Regions from separate parts of the Streptomyces sp. 3MP-14 genome, predicted to be linked through region 2. Evidence: predicted binding sites of a transcription regulator. Region 2 holds the regulator's gene; the other holds the start of a gene.
What was found. Region 2 encodes HrcA, which represses chaperone genes, less so after heat shock. Its sites were predicted from a motif close to TTNGCACTCNGNNNNNCNGAGTGCNAA; they were not measured.
Positions count from the first base shown of each region.

Region 1 (5,280 bases), on a different contig from region 2:
TGCCGGTGACCGAGCCGCTGGTGCCGGCGGGGGAGCCGGGCTGATGGCGCTGGCGCTGATGTGGGAGGCGAAGGCCGCGCCCGGCCGGGGCGACGACCTGCTGGCCTGGGCCCGCGCGCGGCGGCTGGACCCGGCGCCGGAGCGCAGGGAGACGTTCGTCGCGCCCCAGGACCGGGTGCTGGTGATCACCTGGTGGCCGGACGCGGTGGACGTTCCGCCGGAACTCCCGGACCCGCCGGGCGAGTTGCTGGCCCGACCGCCGCACCGCTGGCGCTTCACGCCGGTGGAGTCGTAGCCGACCCCGCTCGCCGGCGCCGGCTCAGGGCGTCGGCCGCAGCGGCCGGCCCAGGATCATGCTGGGCGCCCCGGCGACCCGGGTCAGGAAGACGGTGGCCGCGTTCCGCCCGCTGGGCCTGACCCGGCGCAGCAGCTCCTCGGGCGTGATCGCCGAGCCCCGCTTCTTGACGGTCAACGTGCCGACGTCCCGTTCGCGCAGCAGCGCCCGCAGCCGCTTGAGGTGGAACGGCAGCACGTCGGTGATCTCGTACGCGGTCGCGTAGGGGGTCGGCACGATCGCGTCGGCGGTGAGGTAGGCGATGCTCGGGTCGAGCAGCCGGCCGCCGACCGCCTCGGCCACCGCGCCCACCAGTCCTGCCCTGATCACCGCGCCGTCCGGCTCGTAGAGATAGCGTCCCGGCGCGCCGGCCGGGGCAGGCTCGGGGGCGCCGGCCAACGAGTCGCCGCCCGGCAGCAGCGTGGCCCGGCGCAGCCCGGGTTCGGCGAGGTCGCCGAACCAGAGCACCGCCTCCTTGACCTCGCCCCGGTGCGAGACCCACTCGGCCTCCGCCCAGGGCGGGATCGCCTCGTGGGGCACGCCGGGGGCGATCTTCAGCGCGGCGTTCGGCAGCCGGGCGGCGGTGGCCAACGCCCAGGACAGCGGCGGCGCGTAGGACTCGGGGTCGAAGATCCGGCCCCGGCCGCCGCGCCGCGCCGGGTCCACGAACACGGCGTCGAAGGCGTCGACCCGCCCGTCGAGTTCGGCGTCCACAACGGTCTCGACGGGCGCGTTGCGCACCTCGATCCGGTCGGCCAGGCCCAGCGCCGCCGCGTTGGCCTCGGCGACCGCGCAGGTCAGCGGCGAGCGGTCCACCGCGAGCACGTTCAGCCCCGCGCGGGCGAGCGCGATGGCGTCGCCGCCGATCCCGCAGCACAGGTCCGCGATCCGGCGCACGCCGGCGCGCGCGAGCCGGCCCGCGCGCCAGTCGGCGACGGAGGTCCGGGTGGCCTGTTCCAGCCCTTCGGGGGTGAAGTACATCGCCGCCGCGTCCGCGCCGAACTTGGCCTCGGCCCGCTGCCGCAGCCGGGCCTGGCTCAGCGCGGCGGCGACCAGCGCTGGCGGGTGTTCCCGGCGCAGCCGGGTCGCCACGGCCAACTCCTCGGCCGGCGTGACCTCCCGCACCCGCTCCAGCAGCCGCTGGCCTGGATCGGTGAGCAGGGCGGCGAACGCGGCGGTGGGGTCGGGGGCTTCGGGGTCCGGCGTGCGGGGTCGTTCGGAGGGCTGCTCGGAGGGCTGCTCGGAGGGGTGATCGGGGGGTGGGGCCACCCGAGTCATTCTGCCCGGGCGGCCGGTGGCGGCTGCGGGGGAGTCGCGCTTCCCGGTGGCACCATCCCGAACCATGAAGCTAATCCGACAAGTAGTACAAAACGACTGGAAGGATCGACTCGCGGCGAGGGCGCGCGCACCCCGCCATGCCCGCCCCCGCGCGAGCGCCGCCCTCCTCGCCCGCCTCACCGCCCTGCGCGGCAACGCCCGGACGGGCGGCGGCGGTTCAGGCGGCGGAACGACGGGCGGTGGCGGGTCGGGCCACGGGAGCCGGCCGCTCCGCGCCAGGCTGCGCCGCTACGGCGCGCTCGGCGGCGCCACCGTGCTGGCCGTGGTCTGCTCCGGCGTCGGCATCCCGCCCCCGCTGCGCCCCGACCAGCCGCCGGACGAGCCACGGTGGCGCACCCTCACCGCCGAGATCGCGGCGCCCACCGCCCGGGGCGCCCCGTTCCTCGGCGTGCCGCAGCGCGTGCAGGCGCCCGACATCGCGCACTCGCTCCAGGCGTACGCCGACCGGCTGCAACGCGCCGAAGTGCGCCGGGGCGCGGCCGTCAAGCAGTGGAAACTGCGCAAGGCGCCGCTGCGCGCGCCAACGCCCCCCGAGAAGAAGCCCGAGCTGACCACCGAGCCGGGACACCTGAAGGGCGAGGGGCTGCCGCCGGTGATCGTCCAGGTGCCGACGGACCAGAAGGTCATCTTCCTGACCGTGGACGACGGCGCCGACAAGGACCCCGCGCTGCTGGAGATGCTGCGCGGCCTGGACGTCCCGATGAGCGGCTTCCTCTCCGACGAGGTCGCGCGCGAGGACTACGGCTACTTCCGCGAGGCCCAGCGCGCCGGCTACGGGATGCACAACCACTCGATCACCCACCGCCAGATGGACCGGCTCAGCGAGGCCGAGCAGCGCGCCGAGATCTGCGGCCAACAGGACATCCTGGAGAAGGAGTTGGGGCACCGCCCGGTGCTCTTCCGGCCGCCCTACGGGGCCTATGACGAGGCCACCCTGCGGGCCGCCGCCGCGTGCGGGATCGAGGTGGTGCCGCTGTGGGCCGCCGAGGCGTTCCCCGACCGAATCGAGTACGGGCGGGCCGACCGGAAGTTCCACCCGGGGGACATCGTGCTCACCCACTTCCGGGGCGAGGCCGAGTGGGACGCGGCGATGACGGACATGGTCCGCCGGCTGCTGGACGCCGCGACCGAGCAGGGCTTCGCCGTCGCGCGGTTGGAGGACTACCTGTGAGAACGCCGGTGAGAACACCCGCCGGAACCGGCGCGTTGGCACTCTAGTTGACTGAGTGCTAACGGCGGCCTAGTCTCGTGGCTGGCACTCTCACTCAAAGAGTGCCAGATCGTGCGACAGGCGGACTCGGCACCCGCGACGACGGGTCCACCAGGTCGCCATCCAGCCATAGATAACCCCGTGAGATCTCCGAAGGGGGAGGTCGGATCGTGACGACCGCCAGCTCCAAGGTTGCCATCAAGCCGCTTGAGGACCGCATCGTGGTCCAGCCGCTCGACGCCGAGCAGACCACGGCCTCGGGCCTGGTCATTCCGGACACCGCCAAGGAGAAGCCCCAGGAGGGCACCGTCCTGGCCGTGGGCCCGGGCCGCTTCGAGGACGGCAACCGTCTGCCGCTCGACGTCAAGGTCGGCGACATCGTGCTGTACAGCAAGTACGGCGGCACCGAGGTCAAGTACAACAACGAGGAGTACCTCGTCCTCTCGGCCCGCGACGTTCTCGCGATCGTCGAGAAGTAACGCACCGACGCTTGTCGCGCCGCGCCTCGGAACCCGCGCTGTAGCCAGTTGCCGGGGCCGGGGCGCGGTCTGATTCCAGCGGCCTGATTGCGGCCTGACTCCAAGAGGAAACTAAGGGACACCCAAGACCCATGGCGAAGATCCTGAAATTCGACGAGGACGCCCGTCGGGCCCTTGAGCGCGGCGTCAACCAGCTGGCGGACGCGGTCAAGGTGACCATCGGCCCCAAGGGCCGCAACGTCGTGATCGACAAGAAGTTCGGCGCCCCCACCATCACCAACGACGGCGTCACCATCGCCCGCGAGGTCGAGACCGAGGACCCCTACGAGAACCTCGGCGCCCAGCTGGTGAAGGAGGTGGCGACCAAGACCAACGACATCGCTGGTGACGGCACCACCACCGCGACCGTGCTCGCCCAGGCGCTGGTGCGCGAGGGCCTGCGGAACGTGGCCGCCGGCGCCTCCCCGTCCGGGCTGAAGCGCGGCATCGACGCGGCCGTCGCCGCCGTCGCCGACGACCTGCGCGCCAGCGCCCGGCCGATCGACTCCAAGGAGGACATCGCCGCCGTGGCCGCGCTGTCCGCCCAGGACAAGCGGGTCGGCGAGCTGATCGCCGAGGCCATGGACAAGGTCGGCAAGGACGGTGTGATCACCGTCGAGGAGTCGCAGACCTTCGGCCTGGACCTGGACTTCACCGAGGGCATGGCCTTCGACAAGGGCTACCTCTCGCACTACATGGTCACCGACCAGGAGCGCATGGAGGCCGTCCTCGACGACCCCTACATCCTGATCCACCAGGGCAAGATCAGCTCCATCCAGGACCTGCTGCCGCTGCTGGAGAAGATCATGCAGTCCGGCGGCTCCCGCCCGCTGCTGATCATCGCCGAGGACGTCGAGGGCGAGGCCCTGTCCACGCTGGTGGTCAACAAGATCCGCGGCACCTTCAACTCGGTCGCGGTCAAGGCCCCCGGCTTCGGCGACCGCCGCAAGGCGATGCTCGGCGACATGGCCACTCTCACCGGCGGCACCGTGATCTCCGAGGAGGTCGGCCTCAAGCTCGACCAGGTCGGCCTGGAGGTGCTGGGCACCGCCCGCCGGGTCACGGTCACCAAGGACGACACCACCATCGTGGACGGCGCCGGTGACTCCGCCGCGATCCAGGACCGGGTCGCCCAGATCAAGGCCGAGATCGAGGCCACCGACTCCGACTGGGACCGCGAGAAGCTCCAGGAGCGCCTCGCCAAGCTCGCCGGCGGCGTCTGCGTGATCCGCGTCGGCGCGGCCACCGAGGTGGAGCTGAAGGAGAAGAAGCACCGCCTGGAGGACGCCATCTCCGCGACCCGCGCCGCGGTCGAGGAGGGCATCGTCCCCGGCGGCGGCGCCTCCCTGGTGCACTCCGCCAAGGTCCTGGAGAACGACCTGGACAAGACCGGCGACGAGGCCACCGGCGTGGCGATCGTCCGCCGCGCCGCCGTCGAGCCGCTGCGCTGGATCGCCGAGAACGCCGGCCTGGAGGGCTATGTCATCACCTCCAAGGTCGCCGACCTCGACAAGGGCCAGGGCTACAACGCGGCCACCGGCACCTATGGCGACCTGGTCAAGGACGGCGTCATCGACCCGGTGAAGGTCACCCGCTCCGCCCTCCAGAACGCGGCCTCCATCGCCGCGCTGCTGCTCACCACCGAGACCCTGGTGGTGGAGAAGAAGGAGGAGGAGCCGGAGGCCGGCGGCCACGGCCACGGCCACGCGCACTGAGCGCACGGACCTCCCGCACGACGGCCGGGCCCCGGCACCCGATCTCTCGGGTGCCGGGGCCCGGCCGTTCGCGCGCTCCGGGCGCCCACGCGTGCTACAGCGCCACCAGGCCGAGTTGGGAGAGCAGGCCCAGCTGGTCCCAGTTCCACCAGGACTCGGCGAGCA
Region 1 is NZ_VDLZ02000006.1:395,076-400,355, forward strand. Features, by position in the region: gene tsaD (tRNA (adenosine(37)-N6)-threonylcarbamoyltransferase complex transferase subunit TsaD) at 1-44, shown strand, start outside; gene FH609_RS12690 (hypothetical protein) at 44-295, shown strand; gene FH609_RS12695 (class I SAM-dependent methyltransferase) at 320-1,495, opposite strand; gene FH609_RS12700 (polysaccharide deacetylase family protein) at 1,677-2,843, shown strand; gene groES (co-chaperone GroES) at 3,053-3,361, shown strand; gene groL (chaperonin GroEL) at 3,493-5,115, shown strand; gene FH609_RS12715 (ester cyclase) at 5,210-5,280, opposite strand, start outside.
Region 1: the regulator HrcA is predicted to act here: its motif matches at 2,879-2,905, upstream of groES (co-chaperone GroES).

Region 2 (5,280 bases):
CGGCCAACAGCCGCGCCACGCCCGCCGCGTCCCGCACCTCGGTGACCTCGGGCACCCGCAGCCGGCGGGCCTGCTTCGCCGCCTCGCGGGCGGCGGCCCGCCACCGCGCCAGCGACTTCGCGCCGCGCTCGCCCCGCCACTGGGTGACGCAGCGGTCGGCGGACCAGGGAACGATGGCGTCCACTCCGGTCTCCGTCATGGTACTCACGGCCAGCTCGCCCCGGTCGCCCTTGGGCAGCGCCTGCACCACCGTGATGTGCGGCGTGGGCTCGGGCTCCGCGCGGCGCTCCAGGGCCGTCACCGCGAGCCGGTCCCGGCCGCCGACCTCGGCGACCCGCCCCAGCCAGCCCGCGCCCGCGCCGTCGCTCAGCACGATCTCCTCGCCGACCCGCAGCCGGCGCACCGCGACCGCGTGCCGCCCCTCGGCGCCGTCCAGGGTCAGCGAGGCGCCGGGCTCGGCGCCCGCCAGCGACCCGACGAGAAAGACCGGAGCGCTGCTCATCGACCGTTGAACGCGTCCTTCAGGCGGGAGAACAACCCCTGCTGCCCCGGCTGGAACTGGCCCGTCGGCCGCTCCTCACCGCGCAGCTTGGCCAGCCGCCGCAGCAGCTCCTCCTGCTCCGGGTCCAGCTTGTGGGGCGTCTGCACCTCGACATGCACCACCAGGTCGCCCCGGCCGTTGCCACGCAGGTGCGTGATGCCCCGGCCGTGCAGCGGGATGGACTGGCCGGACTGGGTGCCCGGGCGGATGTCCACCTCCTCGCGGCCGTCCAGGGTGTCCAACGGGACCTGGGTGCCGAGCGCCGCCGCCGTCATCGGGATGGTGACCGTGCAGTGCAGGTCGTCGCCGCGCCGCTGGAAGACGGCGTGCGGCTTCTCCTGGATCTCGACATAGAGGTCGCCGGGTGGGCCGCCGCCGGGGCCGACCTCGCCCTCGCCGGCGAGCTGGATGCGGGTGCCGTTGTCCACGCCGGCCGGGATCTTGACGTTCAGCGGGCGGCGGGTGCGGACCCGGCCGTCGCCGGCGCACTCCGGGCACGGGTTGGGCACCACGGTGCCGAAGCCCTGGCACTGCGGGCAGGGCCGCGAGGTCATGACCTGGCCGAGGAACGAGCGCGTCACCTGGGACACCTCGCCCCGGCCGCGACACATGTCGCAGGTCTGGGCCGAGGTGCCGGGCGCCGCGCCCTCGCCGTTGCAGGAGTTGCAGACCGTGGCGGTGTCCACCTGGATCTCGCGGGTGGTGCCGAAGGCCGCCTCGTTGAGGTCGATGGTCAGCCGGATCATGGCGTCCTGGCCGCGCCGGGTGCGCGACTTGGGGCCGCGCTGGGACGCGGTGCCGAAGAAGGCGTCCATGATGTCGGAGAAGTTCCCGAAGCCGGCGCCGAACCCGGCGCCCGCGCCGGAGGCGCCCCCGAGCGGATCGCCGCCCAGGTCGTACATCTGCTTCTTCTGCGGGTCGGAGAGCACCTCGTAGGCGGTGTTGATCTCCTTGAACCGCTCCTGCGTCTTGGGGTCCGGGTTCACATCCGGGTGCAGCTCCCGGGCCAGCCGGCGGAAGGCCTTCTTGATCTCGTCTTGCGAGGCGTCACGCTGCACACCCAAGACCGCGTAGTAGTCCGTCGCCACCTAGTTCTCCGCGAGGATTTGTCCGACGTACCGTGCCACCGCGCGCACCGCTCCCATCGTTCCGGGGTAGTCCATCCGGGTCGGTCCGACGACTCCGAGCTTCGCGACCGCTTCGTCCCCTGAACCGTAGCCGACCGACACAACCGATGTGGAGGTCAGGCCCTCGTGAGGGTTCTCATGCCCGATGCGCACCGTCATCTCCGAGCCCTTGGCCTCCCCCAGCAGCCGCAGCAGCACCACCTGTTCCTCCAGCGCCTCCAGCACCGGGCGGATGGTGAGCGGGAAGTCCTGGGCGAAGCGCGTCAGATTGGCGGTGCCGCCGATCATCAGCCGCTCCTCGGTCTCCTCGACCAGGGTCTCCAGCAGGGAGGACAGCACGGTCGCGACCGCGCCCCGCTCCTCCAGGCCGAACGCCTCGGGCAGGTCGGCCACCAGCCGGGGCACCTCGGAGAAACGCTGGCCCACGATGCGGCTGTTGAGCCGGGCTCGCAGGTCGGCGAGCGAGGTCTCGCCGAGCGGCGCCGGGCAGTCGATCATGCGCTGCTCGACCCGGCCGGTGTCGGTGATCAGCACCAGCATCACGCGCGCCGGCGCGAGCGCGAGCAGCTCGACATGGCGGACCGTCGAGCGGCTGAGCGAGGGGTACTGGACGACGGCGACCTGGCGGGTGAGCTGGGCCAACAGCCGCACGGTGCGGGCGATCACGTCGTCGAGGTCGACCGCGCCGTCGAGGAAGTTCTGGATCGCGCGGCGCTCCGGCGAGGACAGCGGCTTGACGCCGGCGAGCCGGTCGACGAAGAGGCGGTAGCCCTTGTCCGTGGGCACCCGTCCCGCGCTGGTGTGGGGCTGGGCGATATAGCCCTCCTCCTCCAGCGCGGCCATGTCGTTGCGCACGGTGGCCGGGGACACCTGGAGGTTGTGCCGCTCGGTCAACGCCTTCGAACCGACGGGCTCCTCGGTGCCCACATAGTCCTGGACGATGGCCCGCAGCACCTCCAGCCTGCGCTCACTGAGCACGCCGCACACCTCCCGTCCCATCCGGTCCAACTCGTCCCGTGCCTGTCGGCTCCTGGCACTCAGGCGGACAGAGTGCCAACGCCTGGTCCAGTGTACGGCGGGGTAGCCCGCGCGGGGAACGAGCGGCGGTGGAGAAAGACGGGGAGTGAACGGGATGTGCTGCGGGCGGCGAGCGCGGGCCGAAGTCGACCGGAAGTTACGGGGAGAACGACCGGAAGTCAGGGGGAGAACGGCCGGAAACCGTCGGGCGACGGTGCGTGAACGCGGCGCGCGACGGCGGCCGTTGGGCCCGGCGGCCGGCTGCCGCCCGGGTACGGTCGTGGGCCATGACGGCGACAGACGGCGGGGGCGCGGGGAACGAGGCGGGTGCGCCGGGGCGCGGGTGGGAGGAGATCGCGCCGGGGGTCGTGCGCCGGCGGCTGTCGGGCTGGGACGAGACGGTGGGCGCCGTGTCCGGGCCGGGGGGCACGCTGCTCGTGGACGCCGGGCCCTCGCTGGCGGCGGGCGCCGCGCTCCGCGCACAGCTGGCGGAACGCGGCTGGCCCCCGGTGCGCTGGCTGGCGGTGACGCATCCGCACTTCGACCATCTGCTGGGCGCCGGCGCGTTCGCCGACGCCGAGGTGCTGGCGGCGGCGGGCCGCCGGCCGCCCTGGACGCGCGGGGACGCGGAGGTCGCCGGCGACGCGGTGGCGCAGGGGGTGGACCGCGCGGCGGCGGAACGCTCGGCCGCCGCGCTGCCCGAGCCGGGCCGGCTGGTCGCCGACCGGCTGACGCTGCCGCTGGGCGGCGGGCGCGCAGCCGAGCTGGTGAGCCTGGGCGCGGCCCACTCCGGCCATGACCTGGTGGTCGCGGTGCGCGACGGCGGGGCGGAGCCCTCGGTGGTGTTCTGCGGGGACCTGGTCGAGGAGTCGGGCGAACCGCAGGCCGGCTCCGACGCCGAGCCGGCGCGCTGGCCGGCGGCCCTGGACCGGCTGCTGGCGCTGGGCGGGGAGCGGGCCGCCTACGTTCCCGGGCATGGCGCGGTGGTGGACGCGGCGTTCGTCCGGGCCCAACGGGCGGCGCTGGCACGGCGGTTCGGCGTGCCGGACGGCTGAGGTGGCGCGGGCGTGTGGCGCGGGCGGTCAGGGGGCCTCGACGTGCTCGGGCAGCGGCTGTTCGGCCCAGATGGTCTTGCCCTCGGCGTGGAACCGCGTTCCCCAGGCGGAGGCCACCTGGGCGACGAGGAACAGCCCGCGTCCCCCCTCGTGGTCGGGTGCCGCGTGCCGCACGTGCGCGGCGGTGCTGCTGCCGTCGCTGACCTCGCAGATGAGGGCGGACTCCCTGATCAGCCGCAGGCTGATGGGGCCCTCGGTGTAGCGGACGGCGTTGGTGACCAGCTCGCTGACGATCATCTCGGTGGCGAAGGACAGGTCCCCGAGGTCCCACTCGTGCAGCCGCCCGACGGCCAGTCGGCGGGCGTGGCCCGGGCTCTCCGGGTCGTTCGTGAGCTGCCACCGCACGGTCCGGTCGTCGGCCAGCCGTCGGGTGCGGGCCAGGAGCAGCAGCATGTCCTTGGGCGGCGGCTCGGGGAAGAGGGTGCCGGCCGCCCGGTCGCACGCCTCCTGGAGCGGTCCTTCGGCGTCGCGGGCGAGCGCGCCCCGGAGCGCCTCGGCGGACGCGTCGGACCAGGGCGCGTTGTGCAGGGCGAGGACGCTGCCCCGGGGCAGGTCGAGTTCCGTGACGGCGTAGTCCGGCTCGTCCTGCCCCAGCGGCGGCCCCGGCGTGGGCCCGACCTGCCGGGGCCGCTCCCCGGGCGACAGCAGCAGCGGCAACGGGTGGTCGGCGGAGGCCAGGGCGCAGCGGGTGGTGACCGGGTCGTAGACCACCACCAGGCAGCGGGCCCGCAGGGGTTCGGTGGCGGCGTCGTCGGACGGGTCGGGGCGCTCGGCGAAGAGCCGCGTGGTCAGCTCGTGCAGGCGGTGCAGCAGCTCGGCGGGGTCGAGATCGAGGGCGGCCAGCGCGCTGACGGCGGCCCGCAGCCGCCCCATGACCGTCACGGCGGCCAGCCCCTCCCCCAGCACCTCGCCGACGCCGAGCCCGACGCGCGCCCCAGAGAGGGGCAGCACGTCGTACCAGGTGCCGGCCGAGTGGGCGGGCAGATACGAGTGGGCGGTGTCCACCGCGCTGTGGCGGGGCAGCCCGGAGGGGATCATGCGGCGCCTGACCAGACTGGCCAGGGAGTGCTCGCGGGTGTAGAGGCGGGCGTTGTCCAGGGACAGCGCGGTGCGGTCGGCGAGTTCGGCCGCGACGGTCAGGTCCTCTTCGTCGAACGGGGGCCGCCCCGGGAGCCGGTAGAGGGTCGCCAGGCCCAGCACCATGCCCCTGGCGACCAGCGGCACCACCAGCAGGGAGTAGACGCCGGCCCGCAGCAGCCGCGCCAGCACCGGGTCGCGGAGCAGCCAGTCGTCGTCGGGTCGCACCTGGCGCACCAGGCGGGGGCGCGGGTCCATCAGGGTCTGCGCCTGCGGGGTGCCGAAGTCCAGGAGCCTGACCTGCCCGACGGGCACCACGCCCGTGGCCTCGGGCCGCAGCGCGTGGGCGAAGCCGGCGCGGCGCAGGGTGACGGTGTGCGGCAACGGTCCGCGCGCCGGGGCG
Region 2 is NZ_VDLZ02000003.1:295,197-300,476, reverse strand. Features, by position in the region: gene FH609_RS05845 (16S rRNA (uracil(1498)-N(3))-methyltransferase) at 1-502, opposite strand, end outside; gene dnaJ (molecular chaperone DnaJ) at 499-1,629, opposite strand; gene hrcA (heat-inducible transcriptional repressor HrcA) at 1,630-2,646, opposite strand; gene FH609_RS05830 (MBL fold metallo-hydrolase) at 2,973-3,740, shown strand; gene FH609_RS05825 (SpoIIE family protein phosphatase) at 3,768-5,280, opposite strand, start outside.